3 regions of the Pantoea cypripedii genome follow, and region 3 is predicted to be linked to each of the others. Evidence: predicted binding sites of a transcription regulator. Region 3 holds the regulator's gene; each other region holds the start of a gene.
What was found. The regulator PurR, encoded in region 3, represses purine synthesis genes. The targets are predictions, from matches to a motif close to CANGCAAACGTTTGCNTG.

Region 1 (10,984 bases), 1.6 Mb from region 3:
TTATACCTGGTATGGTAGAAAAAATTTTATCGACGTTGTGCGAGGTGCGATTGATAGGCAGGGGGGACGAACTGCGCCCGCAGGGGGGCGCGCAGACAGGATTAGCGGATCGGGCAGCACTCGCCGGTGGTACGCTGGGTAAAGCTGGCCAGGTTCTCGTTGCAATCAAAGCTCACCAGGCGTGGACGCTGGATCATCGCCTGACGACGCATGGTGTGGCGATAGGCCGTCGGTGTTTGCGAGAACTGACGACGAAACACGCGGGAAAAAGTTTGTTGCGAGTCATAGCCGTACTGCATCGCAATATCAAATACCGGGCGTTGCGTCTGGCGCAGTGCTTCTGCTGCCAGCGTTAAACGGCGTTCGCGGATATAGCCGCCCAACGTTTGTTTCGTCACGGTACGGAACATACGTTGCAGGTGCCATTTGGAATAACCTGATTTGGCCGCTACTTCATCAATTGACAGGGTTTTATCCAGATTCTGATCGATCCAGTGCGTCAGTGAATGAATGATTTCCTCTTGCATCATAACCACATCCTTCTGAGTAGAGATTCGAAGTTTCAATGGGGAACGAGTATAATTCCTCAAGTTAACTTGAGGTAAAGAGCCAAATGAAAAAAGAACGCAACTACCCGAAGCCGGTACTGACGCCGGGCGAAGTGGCAAAGCGCAGCGGCGTGGCGGTCTCGGCGCTACATTTTTATGAGACCAAAGGATTGATCTCCAGCACGCGCAATAACGGCAACCAGCGGCGTTACAGCCGCGATGTGCTGCGCCGCGTGGCGATCATTAAAATCGCGCAACGTATCGGTATTCCTCTCGCCACGGTGAGCGATAGCCTGATGCATGTGCCTGCCAACAAACGTATGTCGACCCAGGAATGGGACGCGCTGACCCAGCACTGGCGCGAGGAACTGGATAAACGCATCGAAACGCTTACGCGCCTGCGTAACGATCTCGACGGTTGTATTGGGTGCGGTTGTCTGTCGATGCGTGATTGTCCGCTGCGTAACCCCGGCGACCGATTGGCAGAACAAGGTTCAGGGGCGGTGTTACTCGATCCACAACAGGACGAGCAGAAACGCTAAGACGTCATCATCTATACTTGCCGGGTCAATCCATTGGTCAGGAAGCCATGATGATCACCGTTCACCATCTTGAAAATTCCCGTTCACATCGGGTGCTGTGGCTGCTGGAAGAGTTATCAGTGCCTTACCAAATTAAGCGTTACCAACGTGAAGGCACCTTGCTGGCACCGGAGTCGCTGAAAAAAGTCCATCCGCTGGGCAAATCCCCGGTGATCACCGATGGCAATCGGGTGGTGGCGGAGTCCGGGGCCATCCTCGAATATCTGGCAGAAAAATATGACGCCGAGTATCGGCTGAAACCTGGTGATGAGGATGCGCAGATTCAGGCCCGCTACTGGCTGCATTACGCCGAGGGATCGCTGATGCCGCTGCTGGTGATGAAACTGGTGTTCGGCCAGTTGGGCAAAAAGCCGGTGCCCTGGCTGCTGCGTCCGGCGGGCAAAGCGCTCAGCGCGGGTATCCAGAAAGCGTGGCTGAACAAGCAGCTGGCGCTGCATGGTAGCGTGATTGAGCAACATCTCAGCCAGCACCCTTACTTTGCCGGTCATCGTTTTACCATCGCCGATATCCAGATGAGTTTTCCGTTGCTGGCAATGCGCGCGCGTACCGGTCTGCGCGATATGCCCGCCAGTCTGCGCTGGCTGGAAGGGATGGAACAACGGGCGGCCTGGCAGCGGGCGCTGGAGCAGGGCGGTCCGATAAATTTCAGCGGTTAAATCCGTTATGCCAGATTATCAGTTGAAAACCGCCCGCCATTAACCGGATAATCGTTTGCCTTTTTTCTGTGTTTCCCCTTTTACGACCAGAAATACGCGGCTACGTAAACGTTTGCTTTGTTTCTTCACCGGAGAGACGTGCACCAGGACGGCAGGAAAACGGTAGCCGTGCGGCCACTCACAACACAAAAAATGCAGAGGATTAATTATGTCTGGCGATTCTCGCCCGGCCAGTGGAAAACTGGACGCCTGGTTCAAGATTTCAGCACGCGGTAGCAGCGTGCGTCAGGAAGTGCTGGCAGGGTTAACCACCTTCCTGGCAATGGTTTATTCCGTCATTGTGGTGCCGGGCATGCTCGGCAAAGCGGGTTTTTCTCCGACGGCGGTCTTCGTCGCGACCTGCCTGGTGGCAAGCTTTGGTTCCCTCCTGATGGGGCTGTGGGCCAACCTGCCTATGGCCATCGGTTGCGCCATCTCGCTGACCGCCTTCACCGCCTTCAGCCTGGTGCTGGGGCAGCATATCAGTGTGCCGATTGCCCTCGGGGCGGTGTTCCTGATGGGGCTGCTGTTTACCGTGATCTCTGCCACCGGCATTCGTGCGTGGATTTTGCGTAACCTGCCGATGGGGGTAGCGCATGGCACGGGCATCGGTATCGGCCTGTTCCTGCTGCTGATTGCCGCCGATAGCATTGGCCTGGTGGTGAAAAATCCGGCGGCCGGTTTGCCAGTGGAGTTGGGGCACTTTGCCTCCTTCCCGGTGATCATGGCGCTGGTCGGGCTGGCAGCCATCTTCGGGCTGGAAAAACGTCGTGTACCGGGCGGCATCCTGCTGACCATTGTCGGGATCTCCATTGTCGGATTGATTTTCGATCCGGCGGTGAAGTATCAGGGGCTGTTTGCCATGCCGAGCCTGAAAGATGCCAGCGGCCAGTCGCTGGTGTTTAGCCTCGACATCATGGGCGCGCTGCAACCAGCGGTATTGCCAACGGTGCTGGCATTGGTCATGACCGCGGTGTTTGATGCCACTGGCACCATTCGCGCGGTGGCCGGGCAAGCCAATCTGCTGGATAAAGACGGGCAGATCATTAATGGCGGTCGCGCGCTGACCACCGACTCGGTCAGCAGCCTGTTTGCCGGCCTGGTGGGTGCCTCTCCGGCAGCGGTGTACATCGAATCGGCGGCCGGTACGGCGGCGGGCGGTAAAACCGGTCTGACGGCGATTGTGGTTGGCCTGCTGTTCCTGGTGATTCTGTTTATGTCGCCTCTGGCGTATCTGGTCCCTGCTTACGCCACCGCGCCAGCGCTGATGTACGTGGGTTTACTGATGCTGAGCAACGTGGCGAAGATCGATTTCAACGATTTTGTCGATGCCATGTCCGGCCTGCTGACGGCGGTGTTTATCGTGCTGACCTGCAACATTGTCACCGGCATCATGCTCGGCTTCGCGGCGCTGGTGATTGGTCGCCTGTTTGCCGGTGAGTGGCGTAAGCTGAATTTCGGCACCGTGGTGATTGCTGTGGCGTTGGTGGCTTTCTACGCCGGTGGCTGGGCCATCTGATCTGAAAATCTCCTGAAGTCCGAATTATTATCTTTCCTTGCTGTGCCGCACGTCGGGTTTTCCTGTCGTGCGGCATTTTGTTTTACACTTTCCAGCGCAACAACATCGCTTTAACGATTACGATTCGCCTAAGGAAAGCATGGAAATCTTCTTTACTATTCTCATCATGACGCTGGTGGTGTCGCTCTCCGGCGTCGCGGCACGTATCTTGCCCTTTCAAATCCCGCTGCCGCTGGTGCAGATTGCTGCCGGTGCGATGCTCGCCTGGCCCACCTTTGGTCTGCATGTCGATTTTGATCCCGAACTGTTTCTGGTGCTGTTCATTCCGCCCTTGCTGTTCGCCGACGGCTGGAAAACGCCGATTAACGAATTCCTGCACCACGGGCGCGAGATCATCGGTCTGGCACTGGTGCTGGTGCTGATCACCGTGGTGGGGATCGGTTACCTGATTTACTGGCTGGTGCCGGGCATCCCGCTGATTCCGGCCTTTGCCCTGGCGGCGGTACTGTCACCCACCGATGCGGTGGCGCTCTCCGGTATCGTCGGTGAAGGGCGTATCCCGAAGAAAATTATGTCGATTGTGCAGGGCGAAGCCCTGATGAACGACGCATCTGGCCTGGTGTCACTGAAATTTGCCGTCGCCGTGGCGATGGGCACCATGGTGTTCACCTGGGGCGGAGCCAGCGTTGAGTTCCTCAAAGTGGCGGTGGGCGGCCTGGTGGCGGGTGTCGCAGTCTGCTGGCTGTATGGCCGTTCGCTGCGTCTGCTGAGCCGCTGGAGTGGTGATGACCCGGCGACCCAAACCGTATTGCTGCTGCTGTTGCCGTTCGCCTCTTATCTGATTGCTGAACATCTTGGCGTGTCGGGCATCCTTGCGGCGGTGGCAGCGGGTATGACTATCACCCGTTCCGGCATTATCCGCCAGGCTCCGCTGGCGATGCGTCTGCGTGCCAACAGCGTCTGGCAGATGCTGGAGTTCGTGTTTAACGGCATGGTGTTCCTGATGCTGGGTCTGCAATTGCCGGACATCCTCGAAGCCTCCGTCGAGCAGGCGAATGCCGATCCCAATGTCCAGCTGTGGATGTTGTTCACGGATATCGTGCTGGTGTATGGCGCGCTGATGGTGGTGCGTTTTGGCTGGCTGTGGCTGATGAAACGCGGCAGTCAGCGTTTCCTGAAGAAAAAGCCGCTGGAGTTTGCCAGCTACTCGCTGCGTGAGCTGCTAATCGCCTCTTTCGCCGGGGTGCGCGGTGCCATTACCCTCGCCGGTGTGCTGTCGATTCCGCTGTTCCTCACCAATGGCGATGCCTTCCCGGCGCGCTACGAGCTGGTGTTTCTCGCCACGGGCGTGATCCTGTTCTCATTGCTGGTTGGCGTAGTGGTGCTGCCTCTCCTGCTGCGCGGCATTGAGGGCACCGATAAAGTGGGACATCGTCGCGAGGTGCAAAGTGCGCGTGCTGCGATGGCCACGGTGGCGATTGATAGCCTGCACAAGATGGAAGAGCGACTGGAAAAAGACACCCAGGAAAACATCGACCCGGAGCTGTTGAAAGAGGTGAGCCTGCGGGTGATTGGTAACCTGCGCCGTCGCGTGGTTGGTAAAGACGAGCTGGAGCAGGCGCTGTTTGCCGAAAATCTGGAACGCCGATTCCGTCTCACAGCCATCAGGGCAGAACGCGCCGAGGTTTACCATCTGCGCGCCACCCAGCAAATCTCCAATGAAACCATGCAGAAACTGCTGCGCGATCTCGACCTGCTGGAAGCCCTGCTGATCGAGAAAGAGGAGTAACGGAGGGGCCGCCGCGCATCACACTGAGATGCGCGGCGCATTATCCGGCCAGTGCTCACGGCAGCAGGCAATCCACGCCTGGGCACTGCGCGACAAATAGCTACCTTCCCGCCAGATTAATCCCAGGCTCCACTTCAGCTCCGATTCCAGCGGTAGCCACAGTAACGATTGTTTATCCAGACGCTGACAAATCGGCTCCGGCAGAATCGCCAGCCCCATTTCTGCCTGTACCATCGCCGCCAGAAAATCCCACTGACCGCTGCGCACCGCGATATTCGGGGTCAGACCCAGGCGATGAAACGCCTTCATCAGCTGCCGATTCAGGGAAAATTCTTCGTTGAAAATCAGCAGCGGATGTTCCGCCAGCTCGCCCAATCCAAGGTGGGTACGATTAAGCCAGGGCGCGGTGCGGGGCAGCAGGACACACAAGGGATGGTGCATCAATTCCAGCGTGTTGAGAGGGAGGTCGGGGTCAACCGGCAGCGCAGTCAGTGCGATATCGAGGCTGCCATCCAGTACCGCCTGCTGCACAGTCAGACCACCAAATTCGGCGATCTTCAGCTCAACACCCGGATAGCGGCGGCGAAACGCCGAGATGGAACCGGCAATCTGCATCCCGACCATCGGCGGAATGCCAAGGCGCAGCTCGCCGGTCTTCAACTGGTTGATGTCACCAATTTCGGCTTCCAGCTGATGAAATTCCTGCAAAATCGCCAGTCCACGCTGATACACCGCCTGGCCGCTATCGGTAAGGTGCAGTTTGCGCCCGTCGCGCAACAGCAGCGTGCAGCCCAGCTCCTCTTCCAGCTGGCGCAGCATTTTGCTGATGGTCGGCTGGGTTACGTAGAGCTTCTGGGCAGCGCGGGTGAAACTTTGCTGGCGCACCACTTCGGTAAAGTAGCGCAGCGCGCGGACGTCCATAAAGTATTCCTTATTGGCATAGATTGAATAATATTAATTCATTTTTTTCACACTCTGTCTGCGATTTATACTGAACACCTGATTTATTTACCGGGGAGAGGGGAAAATGGCGTTCGCATTGAGTCCGCGCAGAACGGACATGCTGCAGCGTATTTTCGTCCCGCTACAGCTGGTGCTGTATGTGGGATTGTTTATGGCCAGCGACAAACTGGTGGGCTGGTTGCATTTGCCGCTGCCCGCCAACGTCGTCGGCATGGTTTTGTTGTTGGTATTAATCATGACGCACGTCATACCACTGCGTTGGGTGAAAGCCGGGGCGAACTGGTTGCTGGCCGAGATGCTGCTGTTCTTTGTTCCGGCGGTGGTGGCGGTGGTGAACTACAGCGATCTGCTGCGTAGCGAAGGCTGGCGTATCTGCGTGGTGATCGCGCTCAGTACCCTGCTGGTACTGGCTGCCACCTCGCTGGTGGTCGACCGTGTTTACCGTTTTGAAATGGCGCGCGCCGCGCGTAAGCAGGCACGTCATGAATGACCTGATTATCAGCCTGATCTGTCTGGTGCTGACGCTGCTGGTGTATTACCTCAACAAACGGCTTTACCGTCGCTGGCGTACCTTGTTGTTGATGCCGCTGGTGATGACGCCGCTGGTGTTGGTGGTGCTGCTGCTGGTAACCCATGTGAGCTGGAAAGACTATATCGCCGAAAGCCACTGGCTGTTGTGGCTGCTCGGCCCGGCCACCCTGGCCTTTGCCGTGCCGGTGTATGAAAACCAGGAGATTATTAAACGTCACTGGTTATCGCTCAGCCTGGGTGTGGCGACGGCGACGCTGGTTTCCGTTTGTAGCTCGGTGTGGCTGGCGCGGCTGCTGACCTTGCCGGAATCCATCCAGCGCAGCCTGGCGGTACGCTCCATCACCACGCCGTTTGCACTGGCAGCGGCCAAACCCATCGGTGGCCAACCGGACCTGGTGGCGTTATTTGTGGTGATCACCGGGGTGTTTGGTATGGCGGTCGGGGATTTTCTGTTCCTGCGCATCGCGATTAAGCAGGGGGTGGCGAAAGGTGCGGGCTTTGGTGCTGCATCGCACGGTGCCGGTACCGCACGCGCTTACCAGATCGGCCAGCAGGAAGGTGTGGTTTCCAGCCTGGTGATGATGCTTTCCGGCGTGGTAACGGTGATCCTCGCACCGCTGCTCGGCCACCTGATGTGGCAGGCTTAACGGCCCGTAAGGGCCGTTTTACTTCCCATCGACATCCCTGTTTACGTAAAGCTTGCCAAATAAAGTTGTGTCCTGCCGCCTGGCTGTTTACCCTTTCCGCCGAATTGATTGTCCTTCATGGAGTGGAATTACATGTTAAAGCAACTTGTTACAGGAAGCGTACTGGGTCTGGCACTGCTGAGCAGCGGCGCGCAGGCGATTGAGGGCAGTGTTGACGTGGGTGAGCACACCACCAACCTCAACCTTGGCCTCGGTACGACCTCACCGGGTTTGTTCCTCAATGGCAACTGGCTGCGCAGCGATCATGACGGCAGCAGCTACGGTCTGGGACTGGGTTATAACGTCGATTTCGGCGGCCTGCGTCTGGCACCGACAGCGAAAGCGCTGTTCACTCACCCGGAAGATGGTAAAGACGGCTTTACTGTGGCAGTGGGTGCGGGTGCGCAATATAACTTCAACCGTATGTGGGGCCTGTATGGTGGCTACTACTACGCACCAGAAGCGTTCTCTGATCACCTCGACAGCTACAAGGAAATGTCCGGTGGCCTGAGCTTCACCCCGATTTCCCTGCTGAACGTGCGTGTCGGTTATCAGTACATCGAGCTGAACAACAAGGGCAGCCGTAAAGACAACGTACTGGCCGATGGCCCGTATGTCGGCGCGTCACTGCGTTTCTGATAGGGGCGTAAACCGCACTGAATCGTAGCGGCGCGATTTATCGCGCAGTTTTAAAGGCGCGCGATAAATCGCGCCGCTACATGATCCGATCGCGTTTTGATTAGTGCGATTTCCCCTGCTGAATCCCCACTCCGGTCTGTGAACGAATAAACTGCCCACGGAAACGTCGCCGTTCAGCGGCTCCCTGCTCTGAACTGTCGGTGATGGAAAACAGCCAGGTACCGATAAAGGCCGCCAGCATTGAGAACAACGCCGGATACTCATAAGGATAAATCGGCTTCGCATGTCCCAGCACCTGCACCCAAATGGTCGGGCCGAGGATCATCAGCACCACCGCCGTCAACAGGCCGAGCCAGCCGCCAATCATCGCACCACGCGTGGTCAGTTTTGACCAGTACATCGACAGCAGGATAATCGGGAAGTTACAGCTGGCCGCAATCGAGAACGCCAGGCCGACCATAAAGGCGATGTTCTGTTTCTCGAACAAAATCCCCAGCGCAATCGCCACCACGCCGAGCACCAGAACCGTGACTTTCGAGACATGCAGCTCCTCACGCTCAGTGGCCTGCCCCTTACGGATCACGCTGGCGTACAGGTCATGGGAAACCGCAGAAGCACCGGCCAGGGTCAGACCGGCTACCACTGCCAGAATGGTGGCGAAGGCCACCGCAGAGATAAAGCCGAGGAACAGGCTGCCGCCTACCGCATCCGCCAGGTGTACCGCCGCCATATTGGTGCCGCCAATCAGCGCACCGCTGGCATCTTTAAACGCCGGGTTAGCGCCCACCAGCAGAATTGCGCCAAAGCCGATAATAAAGGTGAGGAAGTAGAAATAACCCATAAAGCCGGTGGCCCAGAACACGCTTTTACGCGCTTCGCGCGCATCCGCCACGGTGAAGAAGCGCATCAGGATATGCGGTAAACCGGCGGTACCAAACATCAGCCCCAGCCCCAGCGATAGCGCGGAGATCGGATCTTTCACCAGCCCGCCAGGCTGCATAATCGCCGCGCCTTTCGGATGCACCGCCATTGCCTCAGTAAACAGCGTATTGAAACTGAAGTTGGTGGCCTTCATCACCATAATCGCCATAAAACTGGCCCCGAACAGCAGCAGCACCGCTTTGATGATTTGTACCCATGTCGTCGCCAGCATGCCGCCGAACAACACATACATCACCATCAGGATGCCCACCAGCACCACCGCGATATGGTAGTTAAGGCCGAACAGCAGCTGAATCAGCTTACCGGCCCCGACCATCTGCGCAATCAGATACAGCGCAACCACCACCAGCGAGCCGCAGGCGGAGAGGGTACGAATCGGTTTCTGTGCCAGACGATAAGAGGCCACGTCGGCAAAGGTAAAACGGCCCAGGTTACGCAGGCGCTCGGCAATCAGAAACAGGATCATCGGCCAGCCCACCAGGAAGCCGAGTGAATAAATCAGGCCGTCATAGCCCGAGGTATACACCAGCGCCGAAATACCGAGGAAAGACGCGGCGGACATAAAATCCCCCGCCATCGCCAGCCCATTTTGGAAGCCGGTAATGTTGCCGCCTGCGGTGTAGTAGTCACTGCGTGAACGGGTACGTTTTGAGGCCCAATACGTGATGCCCAGCGTCGCGGCAACAAACACCACGAACATGATAATGGCTTCATAGTTGGTGGCCTGTTTCTGTACTTCACCGGTGATGGCATCGGCAAAGGCGCTGAGTGGCGCAGCGGCGAGGAGCAGCGGGAGCAGACGCTTCATTGTTTCACCTCGCGCAGAATTTGTTGGGTCAGGCGGTCAAATTCGCCGTTGGCACGCCACACATAGACGCCGGTCAGCACGAAGGAGATGACAATCAGGCCCACGCCGATGGGGATACCCCGCGTCACATTGGTGCCGGGATGGAGTGGCGTGCCAAGCCAGGCGGGGGCAAAGGCGATCAGCAGGATAAAACCAACGTACAGCACCAGCATGATCAGGCTAAGCAACAGCGCAAAGGCCTGGCGTTTATGCACCAGTTCCTGAAAGCGCGGATTGCTCTCGATTTGCTGCCACACAGCTTCCTGAGGGTTTACGGCTTCGTTCATCACAGTTTCTCCAGAGGCAAGGCAGGCAGTAACCTCACCAAAATGTGATGTTAACCGCCTGAATGTTCTAATTATTTAATAAATGCGATGTTGAAGAGTACGACGTAAGGTAAGGCTGGCGGTGAGGAGCCTTGCTAAACAGGCTGAACCTCACCGCCGGGGTTAAGCTCCATCAGGGCATTTTGATGGATTGTTTCTCTTCCAGCAGTTTCTCTACCACGCCAGGATCGGCCAGGGTTGAGGTATCGCCCAGATTGCTGGTATCGCCCGCGGCGATCTTGCGCAGAATACGGCGCATGATTTTGCCGGAGCGGGTTTTCGGCAGTGAATCGGTCCAGTGCAATACATCCGGGGTGGCAATCGGGCCAATCTCTTTACGTACCCAGTTGCGCACTTCGGTATAAAGCTCAGGCGACGGTTCCTCACCGTGGTTCAGCGTAATATAAGCATAGATCGCCTGGCCTTTGATGCTGTGCGGAATGCCCACCACTGCGGCTTCGGCAATCTTCGGATGCGACACCAGCGCTGACTCAATCTCCGCCGTGCCGAGGCGGTGACCGGAAACGTTCAGCACGTCATCCACGCGGCCGGTGATCCAGTAGTAACCATCTTCATCACGGCGGGCACCGTCACCGCTGAAATAGCGATTTTTGAAGGTGGAGAAATAGGTCTGCTCGAAACGCTCGTGATCGCCAAACAGGGTGCGTGCCTGGCCCGGCCATGAATCGACAATCACCAGGTTGCCTTCGGTTGCGCCTTCCTGGGTATTGCCCTCGTTGTCCACCAGCGCGGGCTGCACACCAAAGAAGGGTTTGGTGGCGGAACCGGCTTTCAACTCAATGGCCCCCGGCAACGGGGTGATCATGAAGCCACCGGTTTCGGTCTGCCACCAGGTATCAACAATCGGGCAACGACCGTCACCAATCTTGTTGTAGT
Region 2 (10,984 bases), 1.3 Mb from region 3:
CACACCGATTCCGGCTGAAGAACAGGCGATGATCTTTGAGCCTTTTTATCAGGGCAGCCAACAACGCAAAGGGCCGGTTAAAGGCAGCGGACTGGGTTTAAGCATCGCCAAAGATTGCCTGCGCAGGATGCAGGGCGATTTGCAGTTGGTGACACACAAGGACGCGGATGTCTGTTTTCGTATCATTTTGACTACCACCGCCGGGAATGCCTGATCAATGAATTTATCCCTCAAAAAAATATTTGCCGGTAGCCTGCTGGTGTTCAGCCTTGCAGGCTGCCATGCACCTTCCGCAGACAGCGCCCTCAGGGACGACAGCATTCAGCCGGAGCCACAGGTGCGTCTGCCGGACTATCTGGCGACGGACTGCGGCAATGTCTGGCAAATTGAGTACCCGTCTGCCATGAGCAACCCCTTGTATTGGCAGCGTGCCATTGATTGTGCCGAGCGTCTGTCACCGGCTGAAGCCCGGGCGGAAGCACGCCGCTGGCCGGTGCAGGGCTGGTCCCGCGCCTTTAAGCAGGGCATATTGCTGGCTAACGGCAACGTAACGCCACAGGAACGCCGCGATTATGTTGATACGCTGGATGGCTACAGTACGACGTTTCCGGCGGCAGTTCGTCCGCTGATTCAGCTGTGGCGCAGTAATCAGGCCGCTCAGCTGGAACTGAGTGACGCGCGTGGCCGCTATGCGCGGCTACAGCAAAGCACCGATGCCGAGCTGGATAGCCTGCGCCAGCAGCAACGCACGCTACGTACCTCGCTGGCGGATACGCAGCATAAGCTGGAACGCCTGACGGATATCGAGCGTCAGCTGTCCTCGCGTAAAGCGCCCGACAGCAGCGATACGTCGCACAGTGCCAGCGGTACGGCGAATGAGGAGCAGCCATAATGAAACAGGCCGCACGATTATTGCTGGTGGATGATGATCCGGGCTTGCTGAAGTTGCTGGGAATGCGTCTCAGCAGTGAAGGCTATCAGGTCGCAACAGCGGCCAGTGGGCCGGAAGCCTTACGTCATCTGCAAAAAGAGAAGGTCGATTTGGTGGTCAGCGACCTGCGGATGGATGAGATGGACGGTCTGGCGTTGTTTGGCGAAATCCAGAAGCGCCACGCGGGCCTGCCGGTGATCATCCTGACTGCGCATGGATCGATCCCGGAAGCGGTTTCAGCCACCCAACAGGGCGTATTTAGCTTTCTCACCAAACCGGTGGATCGCGATGCGTTATACAAAGCGATTGATGAGGCACTGGCCCTGCGTGCGCCTGAGACCGATGATGGCTGGCGTGAGTCTATCGTCACGCGTAACCCGCTGATGCTGCGGCTGCTGGAGCAGGCGCATATGGTGGCGCAATCCGATGTCAGTGTGTTGATTAACGGCCAGAGTGGCACTGGTAAAGAGGTACTTGCGCAGGCGATTCATGCCGCCAGTCCGCGTGCCAGTAAACCTTTTATCGCCATCAACTGTGGCGCATTACCGGAACAGTTGCTGGAGTCTGAGCTGTTCGGTCACGCCAAAGGAGCCTTTACCGGCGCAGTCAGCGCCCGCGAGGGGCTTTTTCAGGCGGCTGAGGGTGGCACGTTATTCCTCGATGAGATTGGCGATATGCCGCAGGCGTTGCAGGTGAAGCTGCTGCGCGTACTCCAGGAGCGCAAGGTACGTCCGCTCGGCAGTAATCATGATGTCAGTATCAATGTACGCATTATCTCCGCCACCCATCGTGATTTGCCCAAAGCGATGGAAAAGAAAAGCTTTCGCGAAGATCTCTACTATCGCCTCAACGTGGTGAATCTGAAGATCCCGGCGTTGCATGAACGTGCCGAAGATATTCCCCTGCTGGCGAATCATTTGCTGCGCCAGTCTGCCGATCGTCATAAACCCTTTGTGCGCAGTTTTTCCGTGGACGCCATGAAACGATTGGTGGGAGCCAGCTGGCCGGGTAATGTGCGTCAACTGGTGAACGTGATCGAGCAGTGCGTAGCGCTGAGTACGTCACCGGTGATTGGCGATGCGCTGGTTGAACAGGCGCTGGCAGGTGAGAACACCGCGCTGCCGACATTTGTCGAAGCGCGCAATCAGTTTGAACTGAACTATCTGCGTAAGCTGCTGCAAATGACCAAAGGAAATGTGACCAATGCTGCGCGTCTGGCTGGACGTAACCGCACCGAGTTTTATAAGCTGCTGTCGCGCCATGAACTGGACGCCAGTGATTTTAAAGAGTAGCTTTCTGCCGCTGCGATTCGGCCTGTTGCCCCAGCATTCGGACAGAAAGCAGGAGAAAGTCCTGTTTTGACGCCACAGACGGCTCTGAGCCAGCGGCTGCGGCAGGAACATTTATACTATCTGTTACCCGTCCGGCCACGGAGGGAGTGAAAAAAGGATCTGTGATGAAAAAGATCGATGCAATTATCAAACCATTTAAACTCGATGATGTACGCGAAGCGTTAGCGGAAGTCGGCATCACCGGGATGACGGTGAGCGAAGTGAAAGGATTTGGTCGCCAGAAAGGTCACACTGAACTGTATCGTGGTGCCGAGTATATGGTCGATTTTCTGCCGAAAGTAAAAATCGAAATGGTGGTGGGCGACGATATCGTTGATACCTGCGTTGAGACCATCATGAAAACTGCGCAAACCGGTAAAATCGGCGACGGTAAAATCTTTGTCTTTGACGTGGCACGTGTCGTGCGTATCCGTACCGGTGAAGAAGACGAAGAGGCGATCTAATCGCAGCAGCAAATTGATGTAGCGGCGCGATTTATCGCGCTTTTTTCATCACTGCGCAATAAATTGCGCCGCTACAACCCGGTGCGGCGCAATATTTCCCTCATACCGGGTAGGGTCCCCGAACTTACAGCACCTTATGCGGACCAAACACTTCGTAATGAATACGGTCGGCGGTGACACCCGCATCCAGCAACTGGCGTGCGACAAACTGCATAAACGCCAGCGGGCCACAGAGCCAGAACTGGCGATCGGGCTGACCGAGTTCAGCAGAAACGCCCGCTAAATCCATCAATCCCTGCGCATCGTAACGACCGGCGTCTGCTGCGGCAGGCTGGCGATACCAGACATGGCTGCTGAAGTTCGGCAGGCGGCTACCCAGTGCCTGGACTTCCGCGGCGAAGGCATGTTGCTGGCCGTCTTCTGTGGCATGCAACCAAGTGACTGCTGCCGGATGCTGTTGTTCTGCCAGGCTGGCGAGCATCGCCAGCATCGGAGTCTGGCCAACACCCGCTGAGATCAGGGTAACTGGCGTCGCAGGCTCTGCCTGGAGGAAGAAATCACCCGCCGGTGCCGCGCATTGCACCACATCCCCGACCTGCGCTTCGTCATGCAGCCAGTTAGATACCGCGCCCTGATCTTCACGTTTCACCGCAATACGATAGAACTGACCATTTGGCTGGTGGGTGAGTGAGTATTGACGATGTTGCAGATTGCCCTGGCTGTCCGGGCGCAGGGTGATGGCCAGATACTGACCCGGCAGGAAATCCGCCACTGCTGCACCATCCACCGGCTCCAGCTCGAAACTTTTAATCACGCTGCTTTGCGGCTGAATGGCACGAATACGGAACTCACGCGCACCACGCCAGCCACCGGTTTTCGCTGCGGACGCGCGGTAAATCGCTTCTTCACGCTGGATAAACACCTCAGCCAGCACGCCATACGCCTTGCCCCACGCCTGTAACACCTCGTCGCCCGGATTCAACAGTTCCTGAATGGTCGCCAGCAGATTTTCACCGACGATGGCGTACTGCTCGGGCTGAATATTCAGGCTGGTATGTTTCTGGGCGATTTTTTCCACCGCGGGCAGCAGCACTTCGAGGTTTTCCAGATTACTGCCGTAGGCACAGATGGCGTTGAACAGCGCTTCACGCTGGTTGCCGCTGCGCTGATTGTTCATGTTGAACACATCTTTCAGTTCCGGGTGCTGCGTCAGCATACGCTGATAAAAGTGACCGGTGAGTTGGGGGCCTAATTCGGCAATCGCGGGCAGGGTGGATTTGATGATAGCGATGTCTTGCGCGTTAAGCATGGGTGAATCCTCATAGCATTTTAAAAGTTGTATTTTAAATGCATCTTATAATCGCCAACGGGTGGTTGTAAATCCCCCTGAATGCTCAGGGATAAATCAGATTTCCTGGAATCTCTGCCACAAACCTGAAATTTTTTCCGCTTCATTCTGAGGAAATATCGTGATTCTCTGGCTTGCAAAAATGCGTAAAAAACCCGTTCCAGCGCCTTGCCAATCGTTTGCGTAAAAAGAGGGGATTGCTGCTACCGTCACCTGTCAAAACGGTTTACACTGTTGGCCTTCGCCCCTTAGCGGGGCTTAAATTGCCGTTAAAAAGTTAGCTGAGTCAGGAGATGCGGATGTTAAAGCGTGATATGAACATTGCCGATTATGATGCCGAGTTGTGGCAGGCGATGGAGCAAGAGAAAGTGCGCCAGGAAGAGCACATTGAACTGATTGCTTCTGAAAACTACACCAGCCCGCGCGTTATGCAGGCGCAAGGTTCACAGCTCACCAATAAATACGCGGAAGGGTATCCGGGCAAACGCTACTACGGCGGATGTGAATACGTTGATATCGTTGAGCAGCTGGCGATTGACCGCGCGAAAGCGCTGTTCGGCGCAGACTACGCCAACGTGCAGCCGCACTCTGGTTCTCAGGCAAACTTCGCGGTCTACACCGCGCTGCTGCAGCCGGGCGACACCATTCTGGGTATGAACCTGGCACACGGTGGTCACCTGACGCACGGTTCACCGGTTAACCTGTCCGGTAAACTGTATAACGTGGTGCCTTACGGCATCGATGAAACTGGCAAAATTGACTACAACGAGCTGGCAGAACTGGCGAAAACCCATAAGCCGAAAATGATCGTCGGTGGTTTCTCTGCTTACTCTGGCGTGGTTGACTGGGCCAAAATGCGTGAAATCGCTGACAGCGTTGGCGCGTACCTGTTCGTTGACATGGCGCACGTCGCTGGCCTGATCGCGGCTGACGTCTATCCGAACCCGGTGCCGCATGCGCATATCGTCACTTCAACCACCCACAAAACCCTGGCAGGTCCGCGTGGCGGCCTGATCCTGGCGAAAAACGGTGATGAAGAGCTGTACAAAAAACTGAACTCTGCGGTGTTCCCTGGCGGCCAGGGCGGCCCGCTGATGCACGTGATCGCCGGTAAAGCTGTCGCGTTCAAAGAAGCGATGGAGCCTGAGTTCAAAACTTACCAGCAGCAGGTGGCTAAAAACGCTAAAGCGATGGTGGAAGTGCTGATTGAACGCGGCTACAACATCGTATCAGGTGGTACCTATAACCACCTGTTCCTGATTGATCTGGTGAGCAAAAACCTGACCGGTAAAGAAGCGGATGCCGCGCTGGGTCGTGCTAACATCACCGTCAACAAAAACAGCGTACCGAACGATCCGAAGAGCCCGTTCGTGACGTCTGGTGTGCGTATCGGTACCCCGGCAGTCACCCGTCGTGGCTTCAAAGAAGCGGAAGTACGTGAACTGGCAGGCTGGATTGCGGATGTGCTGGACAACATCAACGACGAAGCCACCATCGAACGTACCAAGCAGAAAGTGCTGGATATCTGTGCACGTCTGCCGGTTTATGCCTGATTTCGCATAAGCGCGTTGCGATAGAAAGGATGGCGGAAGCCATCCTTTTTTTATGCCCCGGATTCAAAGGGAACCAGGTGACAGGCCACGCGTTGACCACCGGATTTCAGTGCCAGCACCGGCCGCTCAGTACGGCAGCGGTCGGTCACAAACGGGCAGCGGGTATGAAAGCGACAGCCGGACGGGGGGGCAAGCGGGCTGGGGAGTTCGCCGGTCAGGCTGACATTTTTCCCGCGATCGTCAGGGTCCATACTCGGCGCCGCGCGTAATAAGGCCTGGGTATAGGGATGCAATGGCTTGATAAACAGCGTTTCGGTATCCGCCACTTCCACCACTTCGCCAAGGTACATCACCGCCACACGATGCGAAATATGTCTGACCAGCCGCAGATCGTGGGCGACGAACAGCACCGTAAGATTGAGTTTCTGCTGCAAATCCAGCAGCAGGTTTACCACCTGTGCCTGCACTGACACATCCAGCGCCGAAACCAGTTCATCGGCGATCAACACCTGTGGCTCCACGGCCAGCGCGCGACTGATGCCAATACGCTGGCGCTGCCCACCAGAAAACTCATGTGGCAGTTTATCGATGGCGTCGGCAGGCAGACGCACCAATTCCATCAGCTCACGGATACGCGCCGGAATATCTTTTTTCGCGCACATGCCGTGCACCGACAGCGCTTCGGTCAGCACCTGGCCGACGGTCATGCGCGGGTTAAGTGAACTGTAGGGATCCTGGAAAATCATCTGCACCTGGCGGTTAAAGCTGCGGCGTTCTTTGCCACGCAGCGTCGCGATGTCTTTGCCATTGAAGTAGATTTTGCCTTCGTTAGTTTGCAGCAGACCAACCATGGTGCGCGCCAGCGTGGATTTACCACAGCCGGACTCGCCAACCACGCCAAGCGTCTCGCCTTGCATCAGTTCCAGCCTGACGCCGTTCAGCGCCTGCACAAACTTGCGGGGTTTCCCCTGAATCTTTTCGAGGATGGTCTGCGCCACCGGGAAGTGGACTATCGCTTCCTCGACGCTGACAATCGGCAGGTTGCTGTGTGGCAGAGTTTCACCCATCTCAGATGCCCTCCATGACGTTAAGGTTAGCGTGATGATGACAGGCAACCTGATGCTCGCTATTCAGCGCTTCAGGGGGCGGCACCTCCCTGAGGCAGATGTCGGTTTTATAACGACAGCGCGGGCTAAAACTGCACCCCTGCGGCAGATTAAGCAGCGATGGCGGTGTGCCCTCAATCGACTGCAATGGTTTTCGCTCGCCGCCGTTTTGTGGCACCGAAGCGATCAACCCCTGGGTGTAGGGATGACGCGGCTGGCTGAAAATTTCGCGCACCGGCGCGCTTTCCACGATACGTCCGGCATACATCACCGCCACGCGATCGCACAGCTGGGCGACCACGCCGAGATCGTGGGTGACAAAAATAATCCCCATCGCCAGCTGGTCACGCAGGTTGAACAGTAGCTTGAGGATCTGTTCCTGAATGGTGACATCCAGCGCGGTTGTGGGTTCGTCAGCCAGCAGCAGCCGGGGATTACCTGCCAGCGCGATGGCAATCATCACACGCTGGCGCATCCCACCGGAAAACTGGTGCGGATAATCGTCGAGACGCAGTTCCGGCGCGGGAATCCCCACCTGATTCAGTAATTCAATGGCACGCTGGCGGCGTTGTTTGCGCGTTAAATCGGTGTGAGCAGCCAGGCTTTCCTCAATTTGCCGCCAGACGGTTAACACCGGATTAAGCGCGATCATCGGTTCCTGAAAAATCATCGCGATTTCACCGCCACGAATGCTGCGCAGCTCGGCGGGTTTCATGCTGCTAATCTCGCGGCCCTGCCATTTGACCGAACCCGAAACCTCGGCGCTGGCGGGCATCAGGCGCAGCAGAGAACGCAGGGTGACGCTTTTTCCCGAGCCGGATTCACCCACCAGCCCGAGAATTTCTCCCGGATTGAGGCTGAAGCTCACGTCCTGAATCGCCCGCAGGCTGCCGCGCGAAGTATGAATTTGGGTGTTGAGCTGCTGCACCTCAAGCAAAGGGGATATCTGGCTGGGCATAATTCGCTCTCATGTTCACTAACGGCTTCCAGGACGCAGCCAGTCTGCCAGCAGATCGCCAAACAGGCTGAATCCCAGGCCGGTTAATACGATGGCAATACCGGGGAAAATCGTTATCCACCATGCGGTATCCATGAAGTTTTTACCGGAGGCGATCAGCACCCCCCATTCGGCGGCAGGTGGCTGTGCACCGAGGCCGAGATAACCGAGGCTGGAACCCAGCAGGATCGCCAGCGCCATGTCGGTCATCCAGTACACCAGTGTGGTGGTGATGACGTTCGGCAATACGTGACGGAAGATAATGCGCGGGGTGCTGTAGCCCATGACTTTGCCTGCCGCGACGTACTCCAGCCGTTTCTGAATGCTCACTTCACCGGCAATTAATTTGGCGTAGAACACCCAATAAATAATGCCGACGGCGATATACATGCTATTCAGGCCCGGACCAAGAATGGCGACGATAGCGATGACCAGCACCAGCAACGGGAAGGTGACTACCGCATCGACGATCCTCTGGAACAGCATCTCGGCCACGCCGCCGAAATAGCCGACCAGCAGACCCACCAGCGTGCCAAACACCATCGGGAACAACGTGGTGAAGAAGGCGATTTGCAAATCAATCTGGTAGGCATACACCACGCGCGAGAAGATATCGCGGCCAAAGTTATCGGTGCCAAAAAAGTGTTGCGGACTCGGCCCCTTGAGGATGGCGCGATAGTCAAACTTCAGCGGGTCGGCAGTAGCAACCAGGTGCGGAAAGAACGCCATCAGCAGGCTGAGCACCAGAATGATGCAGCCCAACAGCGACGACCAGGGCAGGTATTTGCGCCACTTGCGGGTGAGGGATCGCTGGATAATTAATTCACTCATCGTGCCCTCCTTGGGTCAATCATCACCTGCACGATGTCGGTGATGAGGAAAATCAGCGACACCAGCACGGACAGCACGATCACCAGCCCCTGAATCATCGGATAGTCGCGGCTGAAAATGCTATCCACCATCAGGCGGGCGATGCCGGGGACGGCGAACACCGTTTCGGTGATTACCGCGCTGCCGATGGTGGTGCCGATATTGAGGGCAAACAGGCTCAGCATCGGGATCAGCGAGTTGCGCAGCACATGGCGCAGCAACACTACCCGGCTGCTCAGCCCTTTGGCGCGGGCGAAGGTGATATATTCCGCATCGAGCACCGCGATGATCGAGTTACGCAGGCTGCCAATCAGCACCGAGGTGATGCTCACGGCAAGCGTCATCGCCGGAAGAAACAGATGATAGACGCGCTGTCCCCAGCTATCGCCATAGCCGCCGACCGGGAACCAGTGCAGTTGCGCGGCAAAAACGGTCAGCAGCACCAGGCCGATATAGAAGGAGGGCATCGACAGTGTGACCTGCGATGCGCCACGAATGGTGATGTCGGTGGCGCTGTTGCGTTTGAGCGCCGAAATAAAGGCCAGCGGGATCGCCATCAGCAGTGAAAACAACGCGGCCATGCCGGTCAGCAGCAGGGTGACGGGCAAACGTTCGGCGATAACCGCCGTCACCGGGGCATGCATCGCATAGGAATTGCCCAGATTGCCACTGGCGACCTGGCGCACAAACCCGACAAACTGCACAGGCAGTGACTGATCCAGCCCCAGCTGTTGATTGATACGGGTGACATCAGTGTCGGTGGCGCGATCGCCGATCATCGCACTGGCGGGATCGCCAGGTAGCAGACGCACGATGGTGAAAGTCACCACCAGAATCACCAGCAGCGTCGGGATGATCAGCAGAATGCGTTTTAAAATATAACTCAGCTCAGTCAACGCGTGCTCCCAAATCCAGCGTAATGGCGCTGTAGTCGCTACAGCGCCAGATGGCTGGATTTCACTCGGTGTAATGAATGGCGAATTACTTCTTCAGCCAGGTTTCGGTGAAGATGTTATTACCCAGTGGGATCTGGACGAATCCTTCGACATTTTTCTTCAGCGCGACCGGATAAGAACTTTCATAAAGCGGAATCGTCGGACCGGTGCTGTTGTAGATGTCCTGGATTTGTTTGTACTGCTCTGCGCGTTTCGCCGGATTGGTTTCCTGCTGTGAGGCTTCAAACAACTTATCCAGCTCGTCGCTTTTCCATCCTGAGTGCAGCGCCTGAATGTTCTTCGAATAGGCGTAGTACGAGGTGATTTCGTTCGGATCGGCGATGTCGTCGGTCCACGGCCCAATGCGGGTGCTGAAATTCCCCTTGCGGAAGTTGGCGTTCAGCGTGGCGTTATCCATTTGATTGATGGTTAACTTCACGCCAATCTGCGCCCACATCTGTTGCAGGCCGGTGGCGATGCTCAGGCTGTCTTCATTACCCGCCAGAATATTCATGCTGGTACTGAAGCCGTTGGGATAGCCCGCTTCTTTCATCAGCGACTGCGCTTTCTCCACATCCACCGGCCAGAGCGGTTTGGTGCCGGAGTTCAGCGGGGTCGAGGTCGACATAAACGAAGTCATCGGTTTACCCAGTCCGAATGTCACCAGCTGGATGATGCCGTCTTTATCCGTGGCGTAGTTTAGTGCGGCGCGCACTTTCGGGTTCGCCAGTGGGTTCGGCTTGCCGTCGATCTCTGGCCGCGCGTTGACGCTGGCGACTTCGACGCGGGTTGACGGGAACAGTGCCATATTCAGTGCCGGGTTACCCTGCAACTCTTTAACTCGTGAGTAAGGGATAAACTCCGCACCGTCCAGCTCGCCGGACTGCAACTTCAGGATGCGGGTAGCATCGTCAGGAATGATTTCAAACTTGATGCCGTCAAGGTAGGGCAGGGCTTTGCCATCCGCGCCTTTTTCCCAGTAGTACGGGTTACGCACCAGCGTCATGGTGGCGTTATGTTGCCACGACTTCAGCATAAAAGGGCCGGATCCAATCGGATGCTCGGCGAATGCCGCTGCTTTGTCGTGATCGGTGGCACCCGGTTCCGCTTCGAACTGTTTCTCCGGCATGATCGCGGTGTTGAACACCGTCAGCGCGGTAAGGATGGCAGGATCGGTATGCGACAGGTGGATCACCACGGTATGAGGATCGCTGATGGTGACGTTATCGATTGCGCTGACCAGAAATTGCCATACGCCGTTACCTGGTTTGGCAGCACGTTCAAGTGACCATTTAACGTCTTCGGCGGTGATGGGCGAGCCGTCAGAGAATTTAGTATCAGGGCGCAGGGTAAGCGTGACGCTTTTACCGTCTGCTGCCAGCTTCCACGCTGTTGCCAGACCAGGTCTGATGCCCTTGCCATCGTTGGTTGGCAGCAGCAGGGTGTCAT
Region 3 (10,984 bases):
ATGACTTCCGGGTTAGCGGTGTATAACGCGGCGATATGATGGCGGAAGGTCACGGTAAATAGCGCGGTGACGGCGGCCATGCTGATGCCCACACCTTGCGCGGTCCAGGCCGCGACGCAAGCCTGTTCTGCCGAACCCTGTCCCAGCCGGTATCCCACGCGAATCGTCGTTGCCACACCGAGTGACAACGGCAGCACGAACATCAGCGAACTGAAGTTCAGCGCAATCTGGTGTCCGGCCACCTTAACGATGCCAAGCGGCGACACCATCAACGCCACCACGGCAAACAAGGTCACTTCAAAGAACAGTGCCAGCGCCACCGGCAGGCCAAGGGTAAACAGACGGGACAGAATCGCCCGCGAGGGTGCGGACCAGCCAGTCGCCATACGAATATCGCGCATACTGCCCATGCGTTTCAGCCAGAAGCGCATCACCAGAAACATCACCCAATAAACGGAAGCTGTTGCCACACCGCAGCCGACACCACCCAGTGCGGGCATGCCAAAATGCCCGTAGATGAACACATAGTTCAGCGGGATATTGGTCAGCAAACCGAGAAAGCCCAGCACCATGCCGGGTTTGGTTTTTGATAACCCTTCACATTGGTTACGCGCTACCTGGAAAAACAGATAACCCGGCGCGCCAAACAGCAGGGCATGGAGGTAACCTTCAGCTTTGGCGGCCAGCAACGGGTCGATGTCATGCATGGAACGGATCAGATATCCGGCGTTCCACAGCACCAGCATAATAAGCACTGCGACGAACAGCGCCAGCCAGTAGCCCTGACGAACCTGTTCAGCAATGCGCTCGCGGCGTCCTGAACCGTTGAGTTGCGCAACGGTGGGCGTCAATGCCAGTAGCAAACCATGACCAAATAGAATGGCGGGAAGCCAGATAGAGGTGCCGACCGCAACGGCAGCCATATCCGTGGCGCTTACCGAACCGGCCATAATGGTATCCACAAACCCCATCGCAGTCTGGGCAACCTGAGCAAGGATGACCGGGATCGCAAGGGCCAGCAATTGACGCGCTTCTGTTAAATACTTCTGCACGTATCACCTGCATTTAAAATAAAAAGGAGAGCGGGGAGACATCCCCAAAGAATACGCGGCTTAGTGTAACGGTCGCTTGCGTATCCGCCAAACATTGTTCGCAATTTGTTAAAACAAGCGTGTAAATTTTGCGCACCGGCAAATTAAACCCGAGGAGGTCAGCTGTGATAAACTACGGCAAACTTCGCAGAGGCTGAGATTATGTTTACTGGAATTGTGCAGGGTAAGGCAGAAATTGTTGCTATTGAAGAAAAAGAGCTGTTTCGCACTCACATCGTAAAATTGCCGGAAGAGTTGCTGCCGGGGCTGGCACTGGGTGCTTCGGTTGCCAACAACGGCTGCTGTCTGACGGTGACGGCGGTTGAAGGCGACCGGGTGAGCTTTGACTTAATCAAAGAAACCTTGCGTATTACCAACCTGGGTGAATTGCAGGTGGGCGATCTGGTCAATATTGAACGGGCAGCGAAATTCAGTGATGAAATTGGCGGTCATTTGATGTCTGGACATATTATGACCACCGCAGAGATCTGCAAAATTATTCAGTCAGAAAACAACCGTGAGGTGTGGTTTAAATTACAGGACCCGGCGCAGATCAAATATATTCTGCACAAAGGTTTTGTCGGTATTGACGGCATCAGCCTGACGGTGGGCGATGTGACGAAGAGTAAATTCTGCGTGCACCTGATCCCGGAAACGCTGGAGCGCACCACGCTCGGGGCGAAAAAGCTGGGGCATAAAGTGAATATCGAGATCGACCCGCATACTCAGGCGATTGTCGAAACCGTCGAGCGCGTGCTGGCGCAGCGTGAAGCCGCTACACTGGCGCAGCTAACGTCCGACGAGAGCGAATAAACCCGCAATAAATAAGGCGCCATTTGGCGCCTTTCTGTTACTTAGCGTGCAACACGCAAACCGCCTTCAGCGCCACGGCTAAATACCACCTGCCACAACTGAATATCACGCGCCCGGAATGCACCGGCACACGCGCAGAGATAATAACTGAACATGCGTTTAAAGCGGTCGCCATATTTTTCTGCCAGCTGCGGCCAGGTTTCCAGGAAACGATCATGCCAGGCCATCAACGTGGTGTCATAATCCGCGCCGAAATTGTGCCAGTCTTCCATCACAAAATGTGACTCGCTGGCATCAGCAATCTGGCGTACTGAAGGCAGACAGCCATTCGGGAAGATATATTTGTCGATCCAGGGATCCACATTCATATCGGTTTTAACTGACCCGATGGTATGCAGCAGAAAAATACCGTCCGGCTTCAGATTACGATCGGCCACTTCAAAATAGGTTGCGTAGTTTTTCGGGCCAACGTGCTCGAACATGCCAACGGAAACGATGCGATCAAATTGCAGATTCAGGTCGCGATAATCCTGCAACAGGATGGTGACATCCAGACCGGCGCAACGCTCCTGCGCCATTTTCTGCTGTTCAGCGGAAATGGTTACGCCATGCACTTTGACGCCGTAATTGCGGGCGGCAAATTCAGCCAGTCCACCCCAGCCACAACCAATATCCAGCAAAGACATGCCGGGTTGGAGTTGCAGTTTGCGGCAAATCATATCGAGCTTGGCCTGCTGCGCCTGTTCCAGTGTTTCTGCATCCTTCCAGTAGCCGCAGGAATACTGCATAAAAGGATCGAGCATCAGTGAAAACAGGTCATTACCGAGATCGTAATGTTCTTTACCCACAATCCAGGCGCGTTTTCTCGATTGCAGATTGGTCAAACGCGCCGCAGCGATTCGCAGTGTGTCTTTAAAATGATGCGGTAATTGCTGATCCAGATGGTGTTTCAGTACGCGATGAAAGAACATGTCGAGGTTTTCACATTCCCACCAGCCGTCCATGTAACTTTCACCGAGGCCCAGCGATCCTTCCTGCAGGACCCGTTTAAAAAAATCCGGATGCTTAACCTGAATATCCCAGGGGCGAGTACCATTTATGGCAATATCGGCCCGTTCCAGTAATTCATGGGCGATACGAAACCAGTGGTTTTCTTCAAGGCTCACTTCTTCTATACACGATGAACTCATAGCTTCTCCATCACCTTTCCGATTTCAACCTGAGAAAAGAATAGTCAATTTCTCCAGGCTTGTGAGAGAACTCACGGAAAATCCGTGCGCCAGATATCCGACGTTTTACAGAGGTATGAATCTGAATAGAAATGTCTGGCACAACACCGGGGAGAACATCGTGCAGACACCATCCCAGCGACAGAGTCGCTAAATATTAATACAATTATGTTATTGATTTGTTACAGAAATGCTGACCCACGCAGTATATGCTTCCGTGGGTCAATATTCAACGACTTATCGTTAGTTTGCTAACTAAGGTCGTTGCGTTAGCGATTATCTTCGCAGGGACGGGAGTTGTGAGCAACATCACTTTGTGCGTTTGCCACAGCGGCACGCTGCCAGCCGAAACCAGCCCAGGCAAGTGCAACAGTGGCGAGCATCACCAGGCTGGTGCTGTGCAATGCCTGTTGTAAGCCAGCGGAAACCAGCAGGCTGGCGATAAAGCACAATCCCAGTTGCAGCAGGTTTTGTAAGGATGCCGCTTTACCGGTGGCCTGAGGGAAGGGCAGCAGCGCGCTGGCGACGACGATCGGGTAGATCGCGCCATTGGCCAGTGCCATGCCGCAAAACGGCAGCAGCAACGCCCAGAGCGCAGGGGTTGCAAGCTGGGCAACGGCAAACAGGCCGACGATGCTCAGGCTGTAAATCACCAGCAACCACGGCAGCAGTTGTTTGCCCTGAAACCGATTCAGCAGGGCACGGCAACCAAAGCCACCGACGAGGAAGGCGATGGTCTGCGGTACATAACTCAGACCAATATCGGCGGGTGACAGCCCGGCATCAGCAAGAATAAAAGGCGAACCGGTCAGCCAGGCGAAAAAGCTGGCGGAGCAGGCAGAGTAAATCAGCACATTACCGCTGTAGACCTTTGATGCCAGTAACGTCAACCAGCCGGGCTGTGGCGCGCGTGCCGCCTGAGTGCGGGCGGGGTTCGTCAGTCGCAGGGTACCGACCAGTAGCACCAGCGTGACCAGCGTCAGCAACAGGAAAATGCTGCGCCAGTGGAAATGGCCCATCAGCCAGGCTCCCAGCAACGGGGCCAGCGCCGGTGACAATGCCACCAGCGGCATAATGGTGGCGAAAACTTTGTTCGCCTGCGCCTGCGGATAGCGATCAACCACCAGCGCCTGCCAACTGACCGCCGCCGCGCACACCCCAAGCGCCTGGACAAAACGCAGCGCCAGCATCAGTCGTACATCGGTTACCCACAGCATGCCGAGACAGCCCAGCGCGAAGATCACTAATCCGGCCAGCAGAATGGGTTTGCGACCAAAGCGGTCAGACAACGGACCCCAGAAGACTTGCGCACAGGCGAAGCCACCGAGGAACAGGCTCAGGCTGGCACTGATGGTACCAGGGGCAGTAGCAAAATCCTGCTGCATGGCACCGAAGGCCGGCAGGTACATATCCGTAGCAAGAAAGCCCAGCATGCTTAGCAAAGCAAGGTAAGGCAAAAATCCTTTTGATGACAACATGGTGATTCTCATTAGACAAATTGAACGCCGGGGAGTGTAAAAGGGTGCGGCAGGCTTTGTGAAACGCTAATATTTGCGAGGTGCTATCAAAAATTTTGCAGGCAAAATGATGTGGTCTGAATACGCGCTTGAAGTGGTGGATGCGGTGGCGCGCAGCGGCAGTTTTAGCGCTGCGGCGCAGGAGTTGCATCGCGTGCCTTCTGCCATCAGCTATACGGTACGTCAGCTGGAAACCTGGCTGGCCGTGCCTTTGTTTGAAAGGCAGCACCGGGAAGTGGTGCTGACGGCCGCGGGTGAGCATTTCGTGCGTGAAGGGCGGAGTGTTATCAAAAAAATGCTGGCAACCCGACGCCAGTGCCAGCAACTGGCTAACGGCTGGCGTGGGCAGTTGAGCATCGCGGTTGACTGTATCGTTAAACCGCAGCGTACCCGGCAACTGGTAAAGGATTTCTACCGCCATTTCCCGGATATGGAGCTGATTATCAGCTATGAAGTGTTCAACGGGGTCTGGGATGCGCTGGCTGATGGTCGGGTCGATGTGGCGATTGGGGCCACCCAGGCCATTCCGGTCGGTGGGCGTTTTGCCTTCCAGGATATGGGCGCGCTGAACTGGCGTTGCGTGGTCAGTCCCGAGCATCCCCTGACAAAAAGTGCCCAGCTGGATGAAGAAACCTTACGGGCGTGGCCTTCACTGGTGCTGGAGGATACATCGCGGGCGCTGCCGCGGCGTATGACCTGGACGCTGGATAACCAGCGGCGTCTGGTGGTACCGGAGTGGGAAACCGGGATGGATTGTCTGCGGGCAGGGTTGTGCGTAGGGATGGTGCCGGGCCATTTAGCCCGGCCACTGCTGGATAGCGGCGTGTTAACCGAACTGACGTTGCCTGCACCTTTCCCGGAGAGTCCCTGCTGCGTCAGCTGGTCGGAACAACGCGCCTCACCGGCATTAAGCTGGTTGCTGGACTATCTGGGCGATGCAGAGACGCTCAACCATGAGTGGTTGAGCGAAACGGTGGCTTAGCGACGATAGTCGCGGAACGGGCCGTCGGCGACGGAGCGGCGTTCAATCAATGTGGGCTGCACTTCGATGGTCTGCGGCTCTTCGCGCTTACTGGTGATGCGATCGAGCAGCATTTCCAGCGCTTTTTCTCCCAGCTGTGCTTTTGGCTGATGAACGGTTGTCAGAGCCGGGGTGAAATACCGGGCGTTGCGCACGTTGTCATAGCCAATCACCGAGATATCCTGTGGCACGCGCAGCCCCATTTCATCGGCGGCACAAATCGCGCCCATCGCCATGATATCGCCACCACAAAACACCGCCGTCGGACGTTGTTTCTGGTTGAGGATCTGCTGCATCGCCTGATAACCGGATTCCGGTTCGAAGTCGCCCTGCACAATCCACTCCGGGCGCACGGTAATACCGGCTTCATGCAACGCCTGCATAAAACCAGCATGACGACCACCGCCAGTGTTGCGCTCCATCTGGCCAGGGATGGCACCAATGTCGCGATGTCCACGTTCGATCAGGTAACGTCCGGCGAGATAGCCACCCTGGAAGGCGTTATCCTGCACGGTATCGGTGAAATCACCGCGAGACTCGCCCCAGTCCATCACCACCATCGGGATATTGCGGTTCTCTTCCAGCATGGTGAGCAGGTCGTCGGGATATTCGGAACACATCACCAATAAACCGTCGACGCGCTTTTGCGCCATCATCGAGAGATAAGCACGCTGCTTTTGCAGATCGTTATGCGCATTGCCGAGAATCAGCGTATAGCCACGGTCGAAACAGTGGTTTTCCACCGCTTCAATGATTTCCGCGAAATAGGGGGCTTCGCTGGAGGTGGCGAGCAATCCCAGCGTTTTGGTGTGGTTGACTTTCAGGCTACGCGCCACGGCGCTGGGCGAGTAGTGCAGCTCTTTGATCGCTTCCCATACGGCGTTACGCGTTTCTTCCGCGACAAAACGCGTTTTGTTGATGACATGCGAAACCGTGGTGGTGGAGACACCGGCGCGTTTCGCCACATCTTTAATTGTTGCCATGAAAATGGTACTCCCGGGCTTATCGCAACTTACTGATAAGTATATTGTTAAACGTTTGCGTCTGCTAATGGTTTTGCGCCCCAATTTTCGGGGCAAATGGCGAAGAAAAAGGCGTTAACTCGCAGTTAAAATCACTTTAACAGGCCACAAACACAGCGTGCGCAAAATCTGTTGCGCAACGAAAGGCGGCGATTCTAGCAAGCTGGCGCGGATAACACGAGATTTTTGCCGGGCGCTGTGCGAAAATTACATTAACCCTTCAATTAATGTGACTAAGGAGTTGTGATGAGTACAGACCTGAAACTGGCGCTGGGTACTACCGTTGGCGCGTTGTTAATGATCATCGTGTTCAGCTTCACCGCGATCCTTCATTAATAAAAAAAGCCGGACCTGAAATTTCAGTGTCCGGCTTTTTATTGCGCGGTGATGTTTAGCGAATGGTTTTCGGCGTCATCATGCGGCGTGCACCGACATAATGCTTCTGCCAGTAATCTTCACCTAATGCGCTAATCTGAATATCTTTACCGGTACGCGGTGACTGAATAAATTTGCCGTTGCCCAGGTAAACACCCACATGGTCAGCGGTACCGCGATGGTTAATGCGGAAGAACACCAAATCTCCCTTCTCCAGCATATCGCGTTTGATCGGCGCCGCATCACGCAGGTGATACATTTCGTTAGCGGTGCGCGGGAATTTGTATTTCACCAGATCTTTATAGGCATACCACACCAGACCACTGCAATCGAAACCGGTATGCGGTGAAGTACCGCCCCACTGGTAAGGTTTACCGATCTGACCCATTAATTTGTTCATCGCCGTTTCACGCGCCTTTTGATAGCGCTGACGGTGTGATTTGCTCATCCTGATAGTGGTGAGGTCGCTGGCGTCATCCTGCTCATCCAACACTTTCGCCACGCGCTGATGACCATATTTTTTGGTCGGCGACTTCAGCAGGGCTTTTCTGCGGGTGGTTTTGTGCAGCGCAGTTTCGGTTTTGGTGGGTTTCTTCAGTCTTAACTTATGAACACTGCTGGTAAGGCGTGATTTTTTGGTGCTGGTCTTGACCGGGCGTCGTTTACGGCGCTCATCTTCGCGTGCACTTTTTTTCTCTGCATTATGCAAACTGGCATTGATGGGCGCATGCGGTGACGCAGAAGCCACATTAAAAAACAGTTGGGCGAAAGCCAGCATAAAAAGCGTAATAAGTAAACGCATAGTCCGGTTACAGGTTAAGCAGTCTGCGATAAAACAGCCTGCGGCAAGTTAGAAAAATCTGATCAATGATCAGCGCCGGGATTGATTCTAATCCACTTTTTTTCCAAAAGGTAAGGCATTTTTCGATTAATCTGTTACCAGATGGTATCTGGGGCAAAAATGAGCGATTTCAGCCGGTTAACGCAGCATAATTATTGCCAATTATTAATCGGTTCATGCTTGCTAATGATATGAAAATGTTATTTGTGGCGTTGGAACTTAACAAACATGGCGATTAAGGTCGCTGAGGAGCAAAATCCCGTTTTCAGTGCGGGGGTGAAGTCGCTACAATAAACAAACACGAAGTGAGGAATTAAGGAAGGCAAAAATGAGTACTGTTGAAAAAATTCAGCGCCAGATCGCAGAAAACCCGATCCTGCTGTATATGAAAGGTTCGCCGAAACTGCCAAGCTGCGGTTTCTCTGCGCAGGCGGTGCAGGCTCTGTCTGCCTGTGGTGAGCGCTTCGCGTATGTTGATATCCTGCAAAACCCGGATATCCGTGCTGAATTGCCGAAATATGCCAACTGGCCAACGTTCCCGCAGCTGTGGGTTGATGGCGAGCTGGTCGGTGGTTGCGACATCATCGTTGAGATGTTCCAGCGTGGTGAGCTGCAACCGCTGATTAAAGAAACTGCTGAGAAGTATAAAGAAGCAGAATAATTGCAAAGGCCGACGCATCGTCGGCCTTTCTTTTGGTCATTCTGCGTCGTCTTCCGACACATCGTCATTGAACGCCACTGGCCAGCCGCCAAGGCGCTTCCAGCGATTGACCAGCTCGCAAAACAGCGTCGCGGTTTGTTCAGTGTCATACAAGGCAGAATGCGCCTGGGTACTATCGAAATCCATACCTGCCGCTTTACAGGCTTTTGCCAGCACCGTCTGACCCAGCACCAGGCCGCTTAATGCTGCGGTATCAAAAGTAGCAAAGGGATGGAACGGGTTGCGTTTCAGACCGGCGCGCTCGGCAGCCGCCATCAGAAAGCCATGATCAAAGGTGGCGTTATGCGCCACAATTATCGCCCGATTGCAGTGACTGTCCTTTGTGCCTTTACGCACCATCTTAAAAATTGCATGTAACGCTTCATATTCGCTCACCGCGCCGCGGAGCGGGTTGCTGGGATCAATCCCGGTAAACGCCAGTGCATCTGGGTTAAGAATCGCGCCTTCAAAAGGTTCAACGTGAAAATGCAGTGTTTCGTCGCGATGCAGCCAGCCGTCTTCATCCATTTTGAGTGTGGTGGCGGCAATTTCCAGCAGGGCATCGGTTTTAGCATTAAAACCGGCCGTTTCGACGTCGATCACCACGGGATAAAAACCGCGAAAGCGTTGATGGAGAGCGTTTAAGTCGTTCGATTCAGACATCAGGATCTCATAGCAATAAATGGGGCAGCGCGCATTATGGCAAAAATTGCGAGAGGGTGCAGCAGGAGAGGAGCGCCAGCCCGTAAATGCACGAGCTGGCAGGCAGGCTTAGTTGCCGATGCCGTGTCCGGCATGTTTGTTTTCGATCAGTTCGATTTTGTAGCCATCCGGATCTTCGACAAACGCAATCACCGTGGTGCCGCCTTTAACCGGGCCAGCTTCACGGGTGACTTTACCACCGGCATCGCGGATGCGGTCGCAGGTGGCGGCGACATCATCAACGCCCAGTGCAATGTGCCCGTAGGCGTTGCCGAGATCATAGCTCTCGACGCCCCAGTTATAGGTCAGCTCAATCACGGCACCTTCGCTTTCTTCGGTGTAACCAACAAAAGCCAGGGTGTACTTATATTCGGTGTTTTCGCTCTGACGCAGCAGGCGCATGCCCAGCACACGGGTGTAAAAATCAATGGAACGCTGCAAATCGCCAACACGTAACATGGTGTGAAGTAAACGCATAACATCCTCTTTTAACAAGCACAAAGGCTAAGTATAGCGAGTTAACGCTCTGAAGAAACAGCATTGCCGCACATCCGGTGCGGCAATCGAACTTTCTTATAACGTCGGGTAATCGGTATAACCTTCGGCCCCGCCACCGTAGAAGGTTTCCGGACGCTGCGGATTCAGTGGCGCATCCTGTTGCAGGCGGGCGACCAAATCCGGGTTGGCGATAAAATCACGACCAAACGCGACGGCATCAATCAGGCCACGCTGAATCAGGTCATCCGCTTTTTCTATCGTGTAGGCACCGGCACCGATGATCACCCCTGGGAACAACGCGCGCACTTTCTCACGGAAAGCGTCGCTATAAGGCTGACCACCCGCCCAGTCTGGTTCTGACAGGTGCAGATAAGCCAGTTTACGTTTGCCCAATTCCGAGATGTACCACAGGGCGGCGGCTTCTTCATCCGCGCCATTTTCCAGATTCTGGAAAGCACCAATCGGTGAAATACGGATACCGATACGATCGGCAGACCAGTTAGCAATCGCCGCATCCACCACTTCAAGGGCGAAACGACCACGTTTGGCAATCGAACCGCCGTACTCGTCCGTACGCTGGTTGGAGCCAGGGGCGAGGAACTGATGCATCAGATAACCGTGCGCCGAATGCAGTTCCAGCAAATCAAAGTCTGCTTCGCGTGCGTTAGCCGCAGCCTGGCCGAAATCCGCCACGATCTGTTGAATTTCTGCCACGCTGAGCTCACGCGGTACGGAGGTATCTTCACGGTACACGGTGCCATCGGCGTGACGCAGTGAGGTACGGGTACCGGCAGCCAGAGCGGAAGGGGCAACCGGCGGCAGACCATCTGGCTGCACGCTATTATGGGAGATACGCCCGGTATGCCACAGTTGCACCGCGCTGTGTCCGCCCGCGCCGTGAATGGCCTCGTTGATGACTTTCCACGCGGCGATTTGCTGCTGGGTATGCAGCCCCGGCGCACCGGCATAACCTTTCGCCTGGAAAGAAATCTGGGTCGCTTCCGTGATGATCAACCCGGCGCTGGCACGCTGCTGATAATACTCAGCCATCAGCGGGGTGGGGATATCGCCTGGCTCAATGCTGCGCAGACGCGTCAGAGGGGCCATGAAAACACGGTTAGGCACGGTAATCGCACCCACTTTCAGGGGGGAGAACAACTGTTTACTCGCCATGA

Region 1: HA50_RS01405 (NCS2 family permease) is a predicted target of PurR. The motif match lies at 1,959-1,976, and genes of this name have one in related genera.
Region 2: glyA (serine hydroxymethyltransferase) is a predicted target of PurR. The motif match lies at 4,243-4,260, and genes of this name have one in related genera.

What each region holds. Positions count from the first base shown of each region.
Region 1 covers NZ_MLJI01000001.1:312,788-323,771, forward strand. The annotation lists gene soxS (superoxide response transcriptional regulator SoxS) at 102-530, opposite strand; gene soxR (redox-sensitive transcriptional activator SoxR) at 614-1,090, shown strand; gene HA50_RS01400 (glutathione S-transferase family protein) at 1,141-1,806, shown strand; gene HA50_RS01405 (NCS2 family permease) at 2,015-3,364, shown strand; gene HA50_RS01410 (Na+/H+ antiporter) at 3,504-5,153, shown strand; gene HA50_RS01415 (LysR family transcriptional regulator) at 5,172-6,074, opposite strand; gene HA50_RS01420 (CidA/LrgA family protein) at 6,181-6,606, shown strand; gene HA50_RS01425 (LrgB family protein) at 6,599-7,294, shown strand; gene HA50_RS01430 (YfaZ family outer membrane protein) at 7,427-7,972, shown strand; gene HA50_RS01435 (cation acetate symporter) at 8,073-9,722, opposite strand; gene HA50_RS01440 (DUF485 domain-containing protein) at 9,719-10,048, opposite strand; gene acs (acetate--CoA ligase) at 10,221-10,984, opposite strand, start outside.
Region 2 covers NZ_MLJI01000001.1:3,194,068-3,205,051, reverse strand. The annotation lists gene HA50_RS14750 (sensor histidine kinase) at 1-214, shown strand, start outside; gene qseG (two-component system QseEF-associated lipoprotein QseG) at 218-892, shown strand; gene glrR (two-component system response regulator GlrR) at 892-2,223, shown strand; gene glnB (nitrogen regulatory protein P-II) at 2,388-2,726, shown strand; gene hmpA (NO-inducible flavohemoprotein) at 2,851-4,035, opposite strand; gene glyA (serine hydroxymethyltransferase) at 4,374-5,627, shown strand; gene HA50_RS14720 (ABC transporter ATP-binding protein) at 5,678-6,694, opposite strand; gene HA50_RS14715 (ABC transporter ATP-binding protein) at 6,696-7,691, opposite strand; gene HA50_RS14710 (ABC transporter permease) at 7,710-8,561, opposite strand; gene HA50_RS14705 (ABC transporter permease) at 8,558-9,496, opposite strand; gene HA50_RS14700 (ABC transporter substrate-binding protein) at 9,582-10,984, opposite strand, start outside.
Region 3 covers NZ_MLJI01000001.1:1,880,297-1,891,280, forward strand. The annotation lists gene HA50_RS08775 (MATE family efflux transporter) at 1-1,052, opposite strand, end outside; gene HA50_RS08780 (riboflavin synthase subunit alpha) at 1,254-1,904, shown strand; gene cfa (cyclopropane fatty acyl phospholipid synthase) at 1,946-3,094, opposite strand; gene punC (purine nucleoside transporter PunC) at 3,403-4,611, opposite strand; gene punR (DNA-binding transcriptional activator PunR) at 4,721-5,632, shown strand; gene purR (HTH-type transcriptional repressor PurR) at 5,629-6,654, opposite strand; gene cydH (cytochrome bd-I oxidase subunit CydH) at 6,940-7,029, shown strand; gene HA50_RS08805 (C40 family peptidase) at 7,085-7,870, opposite strand; gene HA50_RS08810 (Grx4 family monothiol glutaredoxin) at 8,238-8,570, shown strand; gene rnt (ribonuclease T) at 8,607-9,272, opposite strand; gene gloA (lactoylglutathione lyase) at 9,381-9,788, opposite strand; gene nemA (alkene reductase) at 9,885-10,982, opposite strand.